DNA from 3 places in the Streptomyces sp. NPDC015220 genome. Region 1 is predicted to be linked to each of the others. Evidence: riboswitches for the same ligand, from Rfam matches in the RefSeq annotation. Region 1 holds a riboswitch; each other region holds the start of a gene.
The links. A riboswitch is a leader RNA that binds a small molecule or an ion and turns the genes downstream of it on or off. The one in region 1 is predicted to bind thiamine pyrophosphate.

Region 1 (5,779 bases):
TCACCGCGGACACGCCGAGCGGCAGCATCAGCAGGGCGTCGAAGCCGCGTACGAGCCGGCCGGCGTCCCCGCGGGTGAGCGCGGCGGCGGCGAGGGAGCCGACCACCACGGCGATGGCGGTGGCCGCGGCCGCGTAGGACAGGGAGGTGCCGATGGCGCTGATCGGCGCGACCAGGAAGGTTCCGCCGTCGGCGTCGGTCAGCGCCCGGTAGTAGCCGAGGCCGGGCGCGGTGAACGACCGCTGCACGAGCACGGCGAGCGGCAGCAGGAGCAGCAGGACGATGGTGAGGAGCACTCCGGCCAGCAGCGCCCACTGTCCCGCGCCGCGCGGACGGCGGGCGGTCAGCGAGGCGTCCACCAGTCTCAGCGTGCTCTCCCGGCGCCGTACGGTCCAGGCGTGCACGGCGAGGATCGCGCCCACCGCCAGGAACTGCACCATCGTCAGGACCGCGGCGGTGGACAGGTCGAAGATCTCGGAGGTCTGCCGGTAGATCTCCACCTCCAGGGTGGAGAAGGTGGGGCCGCCGAGGATCTGCACCACGCCGAAGGAGGTGAAGGTGAAGAGGAAGACCATGAGCGCGGCCGCGGCGACCGCGGGGGCCAGCGCGGGCAGGGTGACCCTGCGCCAGGCGGCCAGTGGTGAGGCGCCGAGCATCCGCGCGGCCTCCTCCTGCCGCGGGTCCAGCTGGGACCACAGCCCGCCCACGGTCCGTACGACGACGGCGTAGTTGAAGAAGACGTGGGCGAGCAGGATCGCCCACACGGTGGTGTCCAGGCGCACGCCCCACAGCTCGTCGAGGAGGCCGCCGTGCCCGACGAGCGCGAGGAACGCGGTGCCGACGACGACCGTGGGCAGCACGAACGGGACGGTGACGACGGCCCGCAGCACCTGACGGCCCGGGAAGTCGAAGCGGGCGAGGACGTAGGCGCCGGGCAGCGCGATCAGCAGGGTGAGCGCGGTGGAGGCGAGCGCCTGCCAGGTGGTGAACCACAGCACGTGCCGGATGTCGGACTGCCCGAGCACCTCCGCGATCCGCCCGAACCGCCAGCCGCCGTCGGCCTTCAGTCCCCGCTGGACGATCGCGGCCACCGGGTAGGCGAAGAACACCGCGAAGAACGCGACGGGCAGGGCCATGAGGCCGAGCCGCGCCGCGTTCCCCGAACGGCGGCCCCGGCCTACTTGAGTACGAGTGAGGTCCACGACTTGACCCACTGGTCGCGGTCGGCGGCGATCTTCTCCGGCGCCATGGTCTGCGGGTTCTCGGCCTGGGGGCCGTACTTGGTGAACTCCGGCGGGACCTGGGCCGCTTCGCGCACGGGGTAGACGAACATGTTCAGCGGCATGTCGTCCTGGAACTCCTTGGTGAGCAGGAAGTCGAGGAACGCCTTGCCGCCCTTGGCGTTCTTCGCGTTGCTCAGCAGCCCCGCGTACTCGGTCTGCCGGAAGCAGGTGCCGGCCGCGACCCCGGTCGGCGCGGTCTTCGGCTGCGGCTTGGCGTAGATGACCTCGGCGGGCGGCGAGGAGGCGTAGGAGACGACCAGCGGCCGGTCGCCCTTGGCCTTCCTGCCGCCGGCGGAACCGGAGAACTCCTGGTCGTATGCCTGTTCCCAACCGTCGACGACCTTGACGCCGTTGGCCTTGAGCTTCTTCCAGTAGTCCTGCCAGCCACCGTCGCCGTACCGGGCGGCGGTTCCGAGCAGGAAGCCGAGGCCGGGCGAGGAGGTCGCGGCGTTCTCGGTGACGAGGAGGTTCTTGTACTGCGGCTTGACCAGGTCGTCGAAGGAGGACGGCGGGGACAGTTCGTGGTCGGCGAAGTACTTCTTGTCGTAGTTGACGCAGACGTCGCCGGTGTCGATCGGCGTGACCCGGTGCTTGGCCTGGTCCACCCGGTACTCGGGCTTGACCAGGTCGGAGCCCTTCGGCCGGTACGGCTGGAACAGGCCGTTGTCCAGGGCGCGGGAGAGCAGTGTGTTGTCGACGCCGAAGAAGACGTCGCCCTGCGGGTTGTCCCTGGTGAGGATGGCCTTGTTGACGGCCTGGCCCGCGTCGCCGTCCTTGAGGAACCTGACCTTGTAGCCGGAGCTCTTCTCGAAGTCCGCGATGACGCTCTTGGAGGCGGCCCACGAGTCGTGGCTGACCAGGGTCACGGTCCTGGAGTCCGCGCCGCTCCCGTCGTTCGACGAAGACCCGCACGCGGACAGCGTGACCAGCCCCAGTCCGACCGCCACGGCGACGAACGTCTTGGTGTGCACTGGATTTTCCTCCTGGGGGTTGGCCAGGAAGAGACGCGGCCCCGCCCGGGATCCCACGGGATGCCCGGGCAGGGCGCAACAGCTCGAGTGATGACCGAACTTCCTACCCAGAATGACCTGGGCGAGGTTCAGAGGGTCTGCGGCCGGTGCCGCACTCTCAGCGCTGTGGCGCTCCCCTGTCGGAATATGAAGATGTGTACGCGCTCAGACTACCGCCCGGCCACCGGACGGCGATGGTCCGGCTACCTCTCGGTGGCGGCGAGCTGACCGCACGCGCCGTCGATCTCCTGCCCGCGGGTGTCCCGGATGGTCACCGGCACCCCGTGCGCGGCGATCGCCTCGACGAACGCCTTCTCGTCCTCGGGGCGCGAGGCGGTCCACTTGGAGCCGGGGGTCGGGTTGAGCGGGATGAGGTTCACGTGCACCGGCCTGCCCTTGAGGAGCCGGCCGAGCCGGTCGCCGCGCCAGGCCTGGTCGTTGATGTCCCGGATCAGCGCGTACTCGATGGACAGCCGACGCCCGGACCTCGCGGTGTACTCGAACCCGGCGTCCAGCACCTCGCGCACCTTCCACCGCGTGTTGACCGGGACGAGGGTGTCGCGCAGCTCGTCGTCGGGTGCGTGCAGGGAGATCGCGAGCCGGCACTTGAAGCCCTCGTCGGCGAACCGGTGGATCGCCGGGACCAGACCCACCGTGGAGACGGTGATCCCGCGCTGGGACAGGCCGAGCCCGTCCGGCTCCGGGTCGGTCAGGGCACGGATGGCGCCGACGACCCGGTTGTAGTTGGCGAGCGGCTCGCCCATGCCCATGAACACGATGTTGGACAGCCGCGCCGGTCCGCCCGGCACCTCGCCGTCGCGCAGGGCCCGCATGCCGTCCACGATCTGGTGCACGATCTCCGCGGTGGACAGGTTCCGGTCGAGCCCGGCCTGCCCGGTGGCGCAGAAGGGGCAGTTCATCCCGCAGCCCGCCTGCGAGCTGATGCACATGGTCACCCGGTCCGGGTAGCGCATGAGCACCGACTCCACGAGCGTCCCGTCGAACAGCCGCCACAGCGTCTTGCGCGTGGTGCCCTCGTCGGTGGACAGGTGCCGTACGACCGTCATCAGATCGGGGAGCAGCGCCTCGCGCAGCTTGGTCCGCGAGGCGGCCGGGATGTCGGTCCACTGCTCCGGGTCGTGCGCGTACCGCGCGAAGTAGTGCTGCGAGAGCTGCTTGGCACGGAACGGCTTCTCGCCGATCGCGGCGACGGCCTCCTTGCGCTCGGCAGGCGAAAGATCGGCAAGGTGCCGCGGCGGCTTCTTGGCTCCGCGCGGGGCGACGAAAGTGAGTTCTCCGGGCTTGGGCATGGTGCTACCAGTGTCGCAGATCAAATCTTGTGGCCTGCGGCTGAAGTCCCGGGTGGTGGTCGTCACCGGTCGTAGCCCGTCGTCGCCGGCCACCCCCGGGCGGTCCACGGACGGCCCGGCCGCTGCCTCGCCGAGCCGGGGATCGCCCACGGCTGCCGGGTCCCGCAGCGTCCGTCGAGACCGCCACTTACGTCTTGCGCGGCACCGGCCGGCTCTCCGGAGGCACGGCGCGAGCAGGCCGTGCCCCCTGTTCGGCGTCAGCCCTTTCCCAGGCAGTTCGGCCACTCTCCGCCGCGAGAGTCGCCGACGGACCGAACGGCACGGCTCTGGCCAGGTGACGCCATGAACAGGCCGCCGCTCCCATGGCCTCGACAACCCGGAGCGACGGCGACGCGGCGGTCGACCGTAGGTTCCTGGAGCTCCTCGCCGACCGCCGCAGGCGCCGGCAGCTCCTCTCCCTGAAGATCGTCTGCTGTGTGCTGACCGCCGGCTTCCTGGCCTCCCTCGGCCTCACCGTCTGGCAGCTCACGGTCCCCTTCGCGCTCGCCGGCGTCTACGTCGGACTGGCCGGCGTGTTCGCCACGGCCACCGGTGTCTGCGCCACCCCGTACCACCAGCGCCGCAAGCGCGGGCGCGGCGACCGCGCCGGCTACTGACCCGGTGCGCCACCGGACGGAGCCACGCCCGGCGCCCTGAACGGCGGCGAGCCCGCCACCCGTCGGGTGGGGGGCTCGCCGCCGTTCGGTCGGGACTCAGGCCGAGCCGACGAAGACCACCAGCAGCAGCCACACCACCGGAGCGGTGGGCAGCAGGGAGTCCAGGCGGTCCATGATGCCGCCGTGGCCCGGAAGCAGGGTGCCCATGTCCTTGATGCCCAGGTCCCGTTTGATCATGGACTCGCCGAGGTCGCCGAGGGTGGCGCTGGCCGCGACCGCGAGGCCGAGGACCAGGCCCTGCCACCAGGCGCCGTCGTCGATCAGGAACTGCATGCACAGCGCACCGGCCACCATGGCGAAGGCGATGGCGCCGAACAGGCCCTCCCGGGTCTTGCCCGGGCTGATGCGCGGGGCGAGCTTGTGCTTGCCCAAGCGCCAGCCGACGGCGTACGCGCCCGTGTCGCTGACCACCGTCAGCAGCAGGAAGGTCAGGACGCGGAACGGGCCGTCGTCCGCGGTGAGCATCATCGCCACGAACGTGGCCAGGAACGGCACGTAGAAGGCGGCGAAGACACCGGCCGTGACGTCCTTGAGGTAGCCCTCCGGCGGCTGTGTCATCCGCCAGACCAGCACCGCGAGCGTGGTCAGCGCCATCGCCACCCAGGCGCCCTCGGCGTCCCGGACATATCCGGCGACCACCATCGCGGCGCCGCCGACCGCCAGCGGAACGAGCGGCGCCTTGATGTCCTTGCGCTCCTGGAGCCGCGCGGTCAGCTCCCACAGACCGACCACGACGGCGACCGCGATCACGCCGACGAAGACGGCCTTGACGATGAACAGCGAGGCGATGATCACCACGCCGAGGCCCAGACCGACTCCTATGGCAGCGCCCAGGTCCCGGCCCGCGCTCTTCTTCTGCGGGGCGGGCGCCGGCTGCGGGGCGTCGGGCATGGGCTCCGGATTCTGCGACGCCGCACCGTGGGCGGGCGACGTCTGCGGCGTGTCGTAGGGCCGCGGCTGCGGCGCGTCGTACTGCTGCGGCTGCGGCGGTATGCCGTACGACGGCGGTTGCGGCCGCGCGTGCTGCGCGTCGTACTGCTGCGGCGCCTCGTACGACTGCGGGTGCGGCTGCGCGTGCTGTGCGTAGGACTGCGGATGCGGTGTGCCGTGGGGCTGTGCGGTCTCGTCGCGGAACAAGGGGCCGCCCGTCCGGACGGCCCCCCGGTCGTCATCCTGGTTTCCGCCGTGTGCGGGCACCTCGGGCACGATGGGCATGGGGCGAGTCTGCTGGGCGCCCTGCGCATCGTACGCGGGACCCGCGGGGGCGGCCCCCGGGACGGGGCCCTGGCCGGACGGCCCGTCCACGGGTCCCCAGTACCCGACTTGCTGCGGCGCTCCCCAGGAAGAGTCGTTCATCAGACCTCGAGCAGCTCCGACTCCTTGTGCTTCAGGAGCTCGTCCACCTGCGCGACGTACTTCGCGGTGGTGTCGTCGAGCTCCTTCTCCGCACGCCGGCCCTCG
Region 2 (5,779 bases), on a different contig from region 1:
GTCCAGGATCACCGGCACGCGCGCGTGCTCCACGATCAGCTCGAAGTTGTGCGGGTTGCGGATCCCGAGCCCGGAGCCGATCGGCGAGCCCAGCGGCATGATCGCCGCACAGCCCACGTCCTCCAGTCTGCGCGCGAGCACCGGGTCGTCGTTCGTGTACGGCAGCACCGTGAAGCCGTCGTCGACCAGCGTCTCCGCCGCCTCCAGCAGCTCGACCGGGTCCGGCAGCAGGGTGCGCTCGTCGGCGATGACCTCCAGCTTGACCAGATCGGTGTCCAGCGCCTCACGGGCCAGCCGCGCCGTCAGCACCGCCTCGCCCGCGGTGAAGCAGCCCGCCGTGTTGGGCAGCACCCGGATGCCCAGCCTGCGCAGCACCGAGAGCACCGAACCCCGCACCGAGGCGTCGACCCGGCGCATCGCGACCGTGGTCAGCTCCGTGCCGGACGCCAGCAGCGCCCGCTCCAGCGACTCCAGGCTGGACGCGCCGCCGGTGCCCATGATCAGACGGGAGGTGTAGGAGGCGCCACCGAGGACGAAGAGGTCGTCGGCCATGGGTCAGCCTCCCTGGACGGCGGTGAGCACTTCGACGCGGTCGCCCTCGGCCAGAGCCGTGGACGGCCACTGCGCGCGCGGGACGACGGTCTCGTTGAGGGCGGCGGCCACCCCGGAGGACGCCGGGGTCAGGAGCCGCACGACGGTGTCGAGAGCCGTGCCGGGCTCGACGCGGCGGGGCTCGCCGTTGACGGAGATGTTCATACGGGCTGCTCCGTGCGGTCGGCGGCGCGAAAGCGCCGCGGGGAGAAGGGCCGGGCCTCGTCCGGCAGGTCGCCGGTGGTCAGGACGTGCGCCATGGCGTCACCGGTGACCGGCGTGAGCAGCACGCCGTTGCGGTGGTGCCCGGTCGCCAGCAGCAGCCCGGCCAGCTCGGTCGGGCCGAGCAGCGGCGCGTTGTCCGGGGAGCCGGGGCGCAGCCCGGCCCGGGTCTCGGTCAGCGGCAGCTCGGTGATCCCGGGCACCAGCTCGTGCGCGTCGCGCAGCAGCTCGTACACACCGCCCGCGGTCACCGTCGTGTCCCAGCCCAGCTCCTCGCTGGTGGCCCCGACGACCAGTTCGCCGCTGAGCCGCGGCACCAGGTACACGTGGCTGCCGCGCACCACGGCCCGCACCGTACGGCTCAGGAACGGCGCGTACCGCTTCGGCACCGTCAGCCGCAGCACCTGCCCCTTCACCGGCCGCACCGGTGGCAGCACCTCGTCCGGCACCCCCGCCAGCCGCCCGCTGAGGCTGCCCGCCGCGAGCACCACCCGAGCGGCGCCGAGCGCCGTGCCGTCGCGCAGCACGCAGCCCGTGGCCCGGTCCCGCTCCACGGTGAGCCGCTCGGCCCACGAGCGGTGGAAGACCACTCCCGCCCGCTCGCACGCGGCCACCAGCGCGCCGGCCAGCCGCCGCGGATCGATCTGGTGGTCGCCGTCCACCCGCAGCCCGCCGCGCACCCCGGGCGCGAGCATCGGCTCCAGGCGCCGGCAGTCCCGCCCGGACAGCCACTCCGACTCAAGGCCCGACCGGCACTGCAGGGCGTGCAGTTCGCGCAGGTGGGCACGGTCGTCGGCGTCCAGCGCCACGGCGAGCGTGCCGCACCGGCGATAGCCGAGGTCATGACCGGTCAGCTCGGCAAGCTCGGCCGCGAAGTCCGGATAGCGGCGGGCCGAGGCCAGGTTGAGTCCGAGCAGTGTCTCCTCGCCGAAGTGCAGTTCCGTGACGGCGGCCAGCATCCCGGCGGCGACCTGCGCGGCCCCGCCGCCCGGCTCGGGATCGACCACGGCCGTGGCGAACCCGCGCTGCGCCGAGCGCCAGGCCGTCACGAGCCCGATGATCCCGCCCCCGACGACGAGGACGTCCGGCGTACGTGGCAACGACATGGGCGTCCAGCCCCTCCCTTCGCCGGCATGACCCGGATCAGGTTCGTACGGTCGGAGGCCGCCAGCCTCCCTCTCAGCCCGGTGCGTCCGGGCTCCCGCGAGTGCTTGTACGGTGGCCACCCTAGCCTGCGCAGCAACGATTCTGTAAAGGGAGTCTCCCGCCATGTCACGCTCGTTGGACGGTCTCGTCCTCGCCCCCGTCGCCGACCAGGCCCCGGGCCAGGTGGGCACCCGGACCCGCTTCGTCTACCACGAGAAGGACGGGGAGATCTGGGCCGAGTACGCGGGCGGCGACGTCGTACGCGGCCATCTGGTGGGTACCCGGGAAGGGGACCGGCTGGACTTCCGGTACGTCCAGCTCAAGCACGACGGGACCACGTCCAGTGGGCACTGCGAGTCGACGGTGGTCGAACTGCCCGACGGACGGGTGCGGTTGGAGGAGAGCTGGGAGTGGGAGTCGCAGCCGGGCAGCGGGACGAGCGTGGTGGAGCAGGTCGGATAGCCGACCGGCTGTGCGGCAGGTCACCGCGCACGCCCTCTGCCTGACAGACCGTCAGTTGACTATGGTGATCAGGTGAGCGACCAGACGCAGGAACAGGGCACGTCACAGCCGCGGCGCGTGGTCGTCGTGGGCGCGGGGATGGCCGGCGTGCAGACCGCCGTCGCCCTGCGCGAGCAGGGCTTCGCCGGCGACGTCACCCTCATCGGCGCCGAACCCCACCAGCCCTACGACCGGCCGCCGCTGTCCAAGGCCGTGCTGCTCGGCAAGGCCGAGGGGTCCGCCTTCGACGTCGACTTCGAGGCGCTCGGCCTCGAACTGCGGCTCGGCCGCGAGGCGCTCGCCGTCCGCCCCGAGGCGCATGTCCTGGACACCTCCGCCGGGCCGGTGCCGTACGACGTCCTGGTGCTCGCCACCGGCGCCGAGCCGATCCGGCTGCCGGGCGCCGAAGGCGTCCCGGGCGTGCACCTGTTGCGCACCCTGGACGACGCCGAACGACTGCGGCCGGTCCTCGCCGAGCAGCACGACGTGGTGGTCGTCGGCGCCGGCTGGATCGGCGCCGAGTTCGCCACCGCCGCGCGCGAGGCGGGCTGCGCCGTGACGGTGGTGGAGGCCGCCGACCGCCCGCTGGCGGGCGCGGTGCCCGCCGAGGTGGCCGCGCCCATGACCGCCTGGTACGCCGACAGCGGCGCCGAGCTGCGCACGCACACCCGCGTGGAGCGCGTCGAGCCCGGCGCGGTGGTGCTCGACGACGGCTCGCGGCTGTCCGCGGGCGCCGTCGTCGTCGGCATCGGCGCCCGTCCCGCCACCGCCTGGCTCGCCGGCAGCGGCATCGAGCTGGGGGAGCGGGGGGAGGTACTGGCCGACGACCGTCTGCGCACCTCCGTGCCGGACGTGTACGCGGTCGGCGACTGCGCCTCCTTCCCCTCGGGGCGGTACGGCGAGCGTCTGCTGGTGCACCACTGGGACAACGCGCTCCAGGGGCCGCGCACGGTCGCCGCCAACGTGGTCGGTCTGACCCCGGCGGTCTACGACCCGGTGCCGTACTTCTGGTCCGAGCAGTTCGGCCGGTTCGTGCAGTACGCCGGCCACCACACCGCCGCCGACACACTGCTCTGGCGCGGCGAGCCCTCCGGGCCGGCGTGGACGGTCTGCTGGCTGCGCGAGGGCCGGCTGGTCGCTCTGCTGGCGGTCGGCCGACCGCGCGATCTCGCGCAGGGCCGGCGGCTGATCGAGGCCGGCGCGGTGATGGATCCGGAGCTGCTGGCGGACCCGGCGCGACCGCTGAAGGCGGCGACCGCGTAGGTCTTCACACCGGGTGACGTCCTCCCGGGCGGGCGGGGCTGACTTCCGACTGTCGGTGGCAGATGGCACGCTTGGTTCCGTGACCGAGATTGACGCCAAGATCGATGCTCTAGTGCCCACCTGGCTCACCCTGCCCGACATCGCCGAAATGCTCGGCGTCGAGGTGACAAGGGTGCGGCAGCTGGTCAAGGAGGGCCAGCTCATCGCCGTACGCCGGGGTGAGAACCGGGCCCTGCACGTCCCCGCCGCCTTCATCGACGACGACAAGGTCGTCAAGGGCCTGTCCGGGACCCTGACGCTCCTGCGTGACGACGGCTTCACGGTCGAAGAGATGATCGAGTGGCTGTTCACCCCCGACCCGACCCTGCCCGGCACTCCCGCGCAGGCCCTGAGCGAGAATCGCGGCACGGAGGTGAAGCGCCGCGCCCAGGCGCTCGCCGTCTGACCGGGTGACCGCGTCCGGCGTACGGGCCGCGGCTCCGGCCGGGCCGTGGGCCCGCCCGGGCCGCGGCCCGTACGCCTCCACCACACCGCCGGCGGCGCGCCGGCGTGCCGCACGGCACAGCACCGACACCGGGGGGACCCACACATGTCCGACACCGCAGCCGCCCGCGACCGGCTCGCCGACGCGCGCCTGTACCTGTGCACCGACGCCCGCAGGAGCCAGGGCGACCTGCCCGAGTTCCTCGACGCGGTGCTGGCCGGCGGAGTGGACGTCGTGCAGCTGCGGGACAAGGGCATGGAGGCCGGGGAGGAACTGGAGCACCTGGAGGTGTTCGCCGACGCCTGCGCCCGCCACGGCAGGCTCCTCGCGGTCAACGACCGCGCGGACGTCGCCCACGCCGCCGGCGCCGACGTCCTGCACCTCGGCCAGGGCGACCTGCCGGTTCCGGCGGCCCGCGCGATACTCGGCGACGACGTCCTGATCGGCCGCTCCACGCACGCCGAGGCCGAGGCGGCCGCGGCCGCGACGCAGGACGGCGTGGACTACTTCTGCACGGGCCCCTGCTGGCCCACCCCCACCAAGCCCGGGCGCCCCGCCCCCGGTCTCGGTCTGGTCCGGTACACCGCCTCCCTGGGCACCGACCGCCCCTGGTTCGCCATCGGCGGCATCGACCTCGGCAACCTCGACGAGGTGCTGGAGGCCGGCGCCCGGCGGGTCGTCGTGGTGCGGGCCGTCACCGAGGCCGACGACCCCGGCGCGGCCGCGGCCGAGTTCGCCAAGCGGCTGCGGCAGTTCGCCTAGGGCCGGGCCCGTCCCGCTCGCCCGGCGGCCGGCCGAGCCCGCTCCGACCGGCAGTGCCGGCCCGGCGGCCGTGGCGGAGCCCGCCCCGCCGGCCGTGCCCGCGCGGCCGGCCGTTGCCTCCCGCCCGGCCTCCGGACGCGAGCCGGCCCCACGGTCGGCTTCCGGGCCCGCGGTGTCCGATGGGTGGACAAGAAGACGACAATTCGGTCAAATTTCCGGTGCCCGGTTGGGGGACCGCCGCCCTGTGGATAGCCTGCGACTATGGCCCTCGGAACCGCATCCACCAGGACTGATCGCGCACGCACCGTGCGTGACATGCTCGCTGCCGGCAAGAGCACCTACTCGTTCGAGTTCTGGGCACCGAAGACGGAGAAGGGCGAGCGCAACCTGTGGAACGCGCTGCGCAGGGTCGAGGCGGTCGCCCCCGACTTCATCTCCGTGACGTACGGCGCCGGCGGTTCCACCCGCGCGGGCACGGTCCGGGCGACCCAGCAGATCGTCGCCGACACCACGCTCACGCCGGTCGCCCACCTCACCGCCGTCAACCACTCGATCGCCGAACTGCGCAACATCATCGGCCAGTACGCCGACGCCGGGATCCGCAACATGCTCGCCGTGCGCGGCGACCCGCCGGGCGACCCGATGGCCGATTGGGTCCCGCACCCGCGCGGGCTGACCTACGCGGCCGAACTCGTCCGGCTCATCAAGGAGTCGGGTGACTTCTGCGTCGGCGTGGCGGCCTTCCCGGAGATGCATCCGCGCTCGGCCGACTGGGACACGGACGTCGCGCACTTCGTGGACAAGTGCCGC
Region 3 (5,779 bases), on a different contig from region 1:
GTACAGCGCGCGATGCGGCTGCTGGAGACCGTCGCGGGGCATGAGCACGGGGCCCCCGCCAAGCAACTCGCCCGCGAGACGGGGCTCGCCCTGCCCACCGCCTACCACCTGCTGCGCACCCTCGTGCACGAGGGCTATCTGTACCGGGACAAGGGGCTGTTCTTCCTCGGTGAGGCGGCCGAGCGGCTGAGCAGCGGCGGGGCGGCGCAGAAACGTCGCAGCACGATCGCCGACACGCTCGCACAATGGCGGGATTCGATCGGTGCCCCGGTGTACTACGCCATGTACCGCGACGGCGAGATCGAGGTCATGTGCGTCTCCGACACCCCGGGCACTCCGGCCGCCGAGGAGTGGGCCAGTTTCCGGGAGACCGGTCACGCGCACGCCATCGGCCAGTGCCTGCTGTCCCAGTTGGACGAGGGCGCCCGCCGGGACCACCTCGCCCGCCATCCCGTGCGGTCCCTCACCCCGTACACGGTCCGTGATGAGCACACCCTGCTGCGCCGTGTGGACCGGGTGGGGAGGATGCAGCCGGTGACGGAGCACCAGGAGTACGCCCTGGGGACGGTCTGCGCGGCCGTTCCCCTCACGATGGGCGCCACGGCGGTCACGATGGCCCTGTCGCTCCCCGCTCACCAGGCCGGCCGGCTGCTGCCCGCCGCGCGCCAGTTGCAGATCGAGGTGGGTCGGCGGGTCGGCTCCCTCGCGCTCGCTATCAGTATCTGAAAACTCACTCCTTGTGATCCGGTGTGTACTTTCAGCAAGATGCCTCAAGTGTCACTTGGATGATTCCCGGCCAGTCGACGGCAGATGACGGGGTAGCGATGCGCGAGTCCGTGCAGGCAGAGGTCATGATGAGCTTTCTCGTGTCCGAGGAACTCTCCTTCCGCATTCCGGTGGAGCTGCGGTATGAGAGCAGCGATCCCTATGCCGTGCGGCTGACCTTCCATCTGCCCGGTGACGCCCCGGTGACCTGGGCCTTCGGCCGTGAGCTGCTGATCGACGGGGTGGGTGCGCCGTGCGGGGACGGCGATGTGCGCATCTCACCCGCCGACAGCGACTCGCTCAGCGAGGTGCTGATCCGGCTTCAGGTCGGCAGCGACCGGGCGCTGTTCCGGTCCTCCACGGCCCCGCTGGTGGCCTTCCTCGACCGCACGGACAAGTTGGTGCCGCTGGGGCAGGAAGGTTCCCTGGCCGACTTCGACGCTCACCTCGACGAGGCGCTGGACCGCATTCTGGCGGAGGAGCAGAGCGCGGGCTGAAGCGTTTCGGCAGCGGGGCGCACGCGGTGGCTTCTGGCACACCGGGTGGCCCGGGGACGCGGATCGGCGCCATCCCGCTCCGAGGTCCGGTCACCGCTTGCGACGTCTTCCCCTCCCGCCGCGCGTCGGAGCGGGCACGCCCCCCGTGGCCCGCGCCGGTCCCGGGCGGTCGGCCGAGACCACGAGCGCCGCGAGGGCCGTGGTGACCGGCACCGAGGCGACCAGACCGATCGAGCCCACCAGCGTGCGCACGATCTCCTCCGCCACCAGCTCACTGTTGGCGACGGTCGCCACATCGCTCCGCGCGATGGAGAAGAGCAGCAGCAGGGGCAGCGCGGCTCCGGCGTACGCGAGAACGAGCGTGTTGACGACGGATGCGATGTGGTCGCGCCCGATGCGGATACCCGCCCGGTACAACCCGCGGCGGCCCATCGCCGGGTTGGCCTCGTGCAGCTCCCAGACCGCCGAGGTCTGTGTCACCGTCACGTCGTCGAGGACGCCGAGTGAGCCGATGATGACCCCGGCCAGCAGCAGACCGCTCATGTCGATCGACGGATACAGGCCGTGGATCAGACCGGTGCTGTCGTCGGTGTTGCCGGTGAGCGCGGCCCAGCCGATGAACAGCGAGCCCAGGATGCCGATCAGGACCAGGGAGATCAGTGTGCCCAGCACCGCCACCGAGGTCCGGGCAGACAGGCCGTGACACATGTAGAGCGCGATCAGCATGATCGCGCTCGATCCCACCACGGCGACGACCAGGGGATTGGAGCCCTGGAGGATCGCGGGCAGGATGAACAGGTTCAGGACCAGGAAACTGATGGCCAGGGCGACCAGCGCCATGACGCCTCGGATCCGCCCCACGACCACGACGGCCAGTGCGAAGACACCGGCCAGCAGTGCCACGGGGAATCGCCGGTTGACGTCGGTGACCGAGTACTGCAGTTCTCTCGGCGCGGAGGGCTCGTAGGCGACCACCACCTCCTCGTCCTGGTGCAACTGCCGTGTCTGGTCGGGCTGCACGACCTCGGTGAACGTCCGTCCCCTGTCCTTGCCGCTGTCGACGCGGATCGTCGCCTTCTTGCAGGTGCCGGGCGTCCGTTCCGGTGCGGAGCCGTCCCCGGGGGCGGACGCGTCGTCGGCCGGCATGCCACCGGAGGCGTTCACCGACTTGCAGCTCACCTCCACCACCCGGGTGACCGTGGCCTGTTGGGTCTGCCGGTCGAAACCCACGCCGGTGCGCTCGTGCGACGGGGCGCCGCCGGGCCAGAGCACGGCCAGCCCGACCACCACCGCTGCGGCGAAGGGGATCAGGACGGCGGCGATGACTTTGCGCAGGTGTTTCGAGGCCGGGGCGGCCGGTCCGTGGCCGTGACCGTGCGAGTGGCCGTGGCCGGCCCCCTGCTCGGGCACGTGTTCCTGCCCGCTCCCGGCGGCGAGGCCGGGCCCCGGTTCGGGCGGCGGATGGGGGGACTGCTGTGTCGCGCTCACCGCCCGATCATCGCAAGAACGGCGGGGGCCCACTGTTCACCGCGCCACGAATGACGCTAGCGTGGAGGCACCTTTGCACACGCGGGAGCTCGGAGCACCGGGCTGAGAGGGCGCTGACCTTCGTCTTCGCCGTGTTTCACGTGGAACGAGCGATGTTCCACGGGATACGACGGCAGACGGGAACCGCTGCGTCGACCGCCGAACCTGTTACCGGGTAATGCCGGCGTAGGGAGTAGGTCTGATGACCAACAAGGACGCACGCACGCCTGCCTCCACACAGCTGTCCAGCGACGGGGAGCAGATCGCTCCCCGCGGGGAGGCCGGGAAGTCGATCGGCTGGCACAAGGCGTACGTCGAGGGCACACGCCCCGACCTGCGCGTGCCGGTTCGTCAGGTGCACCTCACCAACGGGCAGTCGGTCACGCTGTACGACACGTCGGGCCCGTACACCGATCCGCTCGTCGAGACCGACGTCCGCAGGGGGCTGCCGCCGCTGCGGGAGAACTGGATCATCGCCCGCGGCGACACGGAGGAGTACGCGGGCCGTCCCGTCCGACCCGAGGACGACGGGATCAAGCACACCTCGCCGCGCGGCGGCCTGCGCAATCTGGACGCGGTGTTCCCGGGGCGGCCGCGACAGCCGCGTCGTGGCCGGGACGGCGGCGCGGTGACACAGCTCGCCTACGCGCGCCGCGGGGAGATCACGCCGGAGATGGAGTTCGTCGCGGTCCGGGAGAACGTCGCTCCCGAGGTCGTCCGCGAGGAGATCGCGGCGGGCCGCGCGGTGCTGCCGGCGAACGTCAACCACCCGGAGATCGAGCCGATGATCATCGGTAAGCGGTTCCTGGTGAAGGTCAACGCCAACATCGGCAACTCCGCGGTGACCTCCTCCATCGAGGAGGAGGTGGAGAAGATGACCTGGGCCACCCGGTGGGGCGCCGACACGGTCATGGACCTCTCCACCGGCCGCAACATCCACACCACCCGGGAGTGGGTGCTGCGCAACTCCCCCGTCCCCATCGGAACGGTTCCGCTCTACCAGGCCCTGGAGAAGGTCGACGGCAGGGCCGAGGAGCTGACCTGGGAGATCTACAAGGACACGGTCATCGAGCAGGCCGAACAGGGTGTGGACTACATGACGGTCCACGCCGGCGTCCGCCTCCCCTACGTCCCGCTGACGGCGAACCGCAAGACCGGCATCGTCTCGCGCGGCGGATCCATCATGGCGGCCTGGTGCCTCGCGCACCACAAGGAGTCGTTCCTGTACGAGAACTTCGAGGAGCTCTGCGAGATCCTCGCCGCCTACGACGTCACGTACTCCCTCGGTGACGGCCTCAGGCCCGGTTCGATCGCGGACGCCAACGACGAGGCGCAGTTCGCGGAGTTGCGGACGCTCGGGGAACTCAACCGGATCGCGAAGCGGTTCGACGTACAGACGATGATCGAGGGGCCGGGACACGTCCCCATGCACAAGATCAAGGAGAACATCGACCTTCAGCAGGAGATCTGCGACGAGGCCCCGTTCTACACGCTCGGCCCGCTGACCACGGACGTCGCCCCGGCGTACGACCACATCACCTCCGGCATCGGCGCCGCGATGATCGCCTGGTGGGGCACGGCCATGCTCTGTTACGTCACCCCCAAGGAGCACTTGGGCCTGCCCAACCGGGACGACGTCAAGACCGGGGTGATCACCTACAAGATCGCCGCGCATGCGGCCGATCTGGCCAAGGGACACCCGGGCGCGCAGGAGTGGGACGACGCTCTGTCCGACGCCCGTTTCGAGTTCCGGTGGGAGGATCAGTTCAATCTCGCACTGGACCCCGACACGGCGCGGGAGTTCCACGACGAGACCCTCCCGGCGGAACCCGCCAAGACGGCCCATTTCTGCTCGATGTGCGGTCCGAAGTTCTGTTCGATGAAGATCAGTCAGAGCATCACGGAACGGTTCGGCGGCACGGCTGCCGAAGGGGCGTCGCCCGAGGAGATCGCCGAGGGGATGCTCCAGAAGTCGAAGGAGTTCGCCGCGAGCGGGAACAGGGTGTACCTGCCGCTGGCCGACTGATCGGTCCGGGACGCCATTTCGTTCCGGCGGACCTCGCCGGTCCGGGGTGCCGCTCAGGCATCCCGGACCAGCCGGTGCCGCACGGACCCGCCGGGGAGGGCCGGCGGCCGGTGCGGCTTCCGGTGGCCGCTCACTCCGGCTGGTGCTCCGGACCGCCGAAGTCCGGACTGGTGAAGTCGGGGCTGGTGAAGCGCGGACGGGAGTGCGGGGCTCCGTCGTGGGGGCTGCTGAAGCCAGGACGGTCGTAACCGAGGCGCGGGATGCGGTCACCCGGCGCGGCCGGGCCCGGGCGACGCGGTGCCGCGGAGCCGGGATCGGCGAGCGCCTCGCGCAGGAACGGCAGGATGCCGCGCTCGAGCAGGGCGTCGTGCCAGGCGTCCCGTGCCCGGCCGAGTTCCTCGCCGAGTTCGCCGTAGCGGGCGGGCTCGGGCGAGGGGTGGTTGCGCAGGGCGGTGAGCAGCAGCCCGGTGCCGGCGACGACGATCGCGGCCGCGGTCATGACGCCGAACACCCACCCCGCCGTGATCATGGTCCGGGAGAAGGCGGGCGCCGGGTCGAGCATCTTCAACAGATAGCCGACGAGAAGGAACAGGGCCGCCGCGATCCCGGCGAGGACCGGGGCGAGGACCGCGACGACGGCGCCCGCGCCCGCGCCGGTGGTCACGCCCATGACGGCGGAGCGGTCCGGCGAGGCCGGGTCCGTCTCCACGGCACCGGCCTCACCGGCGTACGAGGGGACGGCCGGAACCGGCCGTCGCAGTTCCTCGCGGACCTTCACGTAGTGGTGGTACTCGGTGGCGGCGGCCGCCGTGATCAGAGCGGTGGCGCCGAGGGCCATGGTGCGCAGTTGTTCGGTGTTGAGCCGCTGTCCGACAGCGGCGAGTTCCGGGCGGTGTGGGGCGGAGCGCAGCGCCTCATCGAGGACCCGCGCGAAATCCTGGCGGTCCTCGTTCAGCAGGTACTG

Region 2: linked by a shared signal. The riboswitch ahead of thiO (glycine oxidase ThiO) and the one ahead of ACF061_RS17155 (thiamine ABC transporter substrate binding subunit) in region 1 are both predicted to bind thiamine pyrophosphate.
Region 3: linked by a shared signal. The riboswitch ahead of thiC (phosphomethylpyrimidine synthase ThiC) and the one ahead of ACF061_RS17155 (thiamine ABC transporter substrate binding subunit) in region 1 are both predicted to bind thiamine pyrophosphate.

The regions. Positions count from the first base shown of each region.
Region 1 is NZ_JBIBUK010000007.1:81,954-87,732, forward strand. Features, by position in the region: gene ACF061_RS17150 (ABC transporter permease) at 1-1,135, opposite strand, end outside; gene ACF061_RS17155 (thiamine ABC transporter substrate binding subunit) at 1,177-2,253, opposite strand; TPP riboswitch at 2,336-2,441, opposite strand; gene rlmN (23S rRNA (adenine(2503)-C(2))-methyltransferase RlmN) at 2,496-3,602, opposite strand; gene ACF061_RS17165 (hypothetical protein) at 3,965-4,258, shown strand; gene ACF061_RS17170 (phosphatidate cytidylyltransferase) at 4,355-5,674, opposite strand; gene frr (ribosome recycling factor) at 5,674-5,779, opposite strand, start outside.
Region 2 is NZ_JBIBUK010000001.1:281,888-287,666, reverse strand. Features, by position in the region: gene ACF061_RS01610 (thiazole synthase) at 1-552, opposite strand, end outside; gene thiS (sulfur carrier protein ThiS) at 556-756, opposite strand; gene thiO (glycine oxidase ThiO) at 753-1,919, opposite strand; TPP riboswitch at 1,917-2,028, opposite strand; gene ACF061_RS01595 (hypothetical protein) at 2,083-2,421, shown strand; gene ACF061_RS01590 (NAD(P)/FAD-dependent oxidoreductase) at 2,494-3,723, shown strand; gene ACF061_RS01585 (Rv2175c family DNA-binding protein) at 3,803-4,168, shown strand; gene thiE (thiamine phosphate synthase) at 4,313-4,969, shown strand; gene metF (methylenetetrahydrofolate reductase [NAD(P)H]) at 5,231-5,779, shown strand, end outside.
Region 3 is NZ_JBIBUK010000003.1:76,920-82,698, reverse strand. Features, by position in the region: gene ACF061_RS09520 (IclR family transcriptional regulator) at 1-726, shown strand, start outside; gene ACF061_RS09515 (SsgA family sporulation/cell division regulator) at 825-1,262, shown strand; gene ACF061_RS09510 (YibE/F family protein) at 1,353-2,750, opposite strand; TPP riboswitch at 2,822-2,999, shown strand; gene thiC (phosphomethylpyrimidine synthase ThiC) at 2,992-4,815, shown strand; gene ACF061_RS09500 (hypothetical protein) at 4,946-5,779, opposite strand, start outside.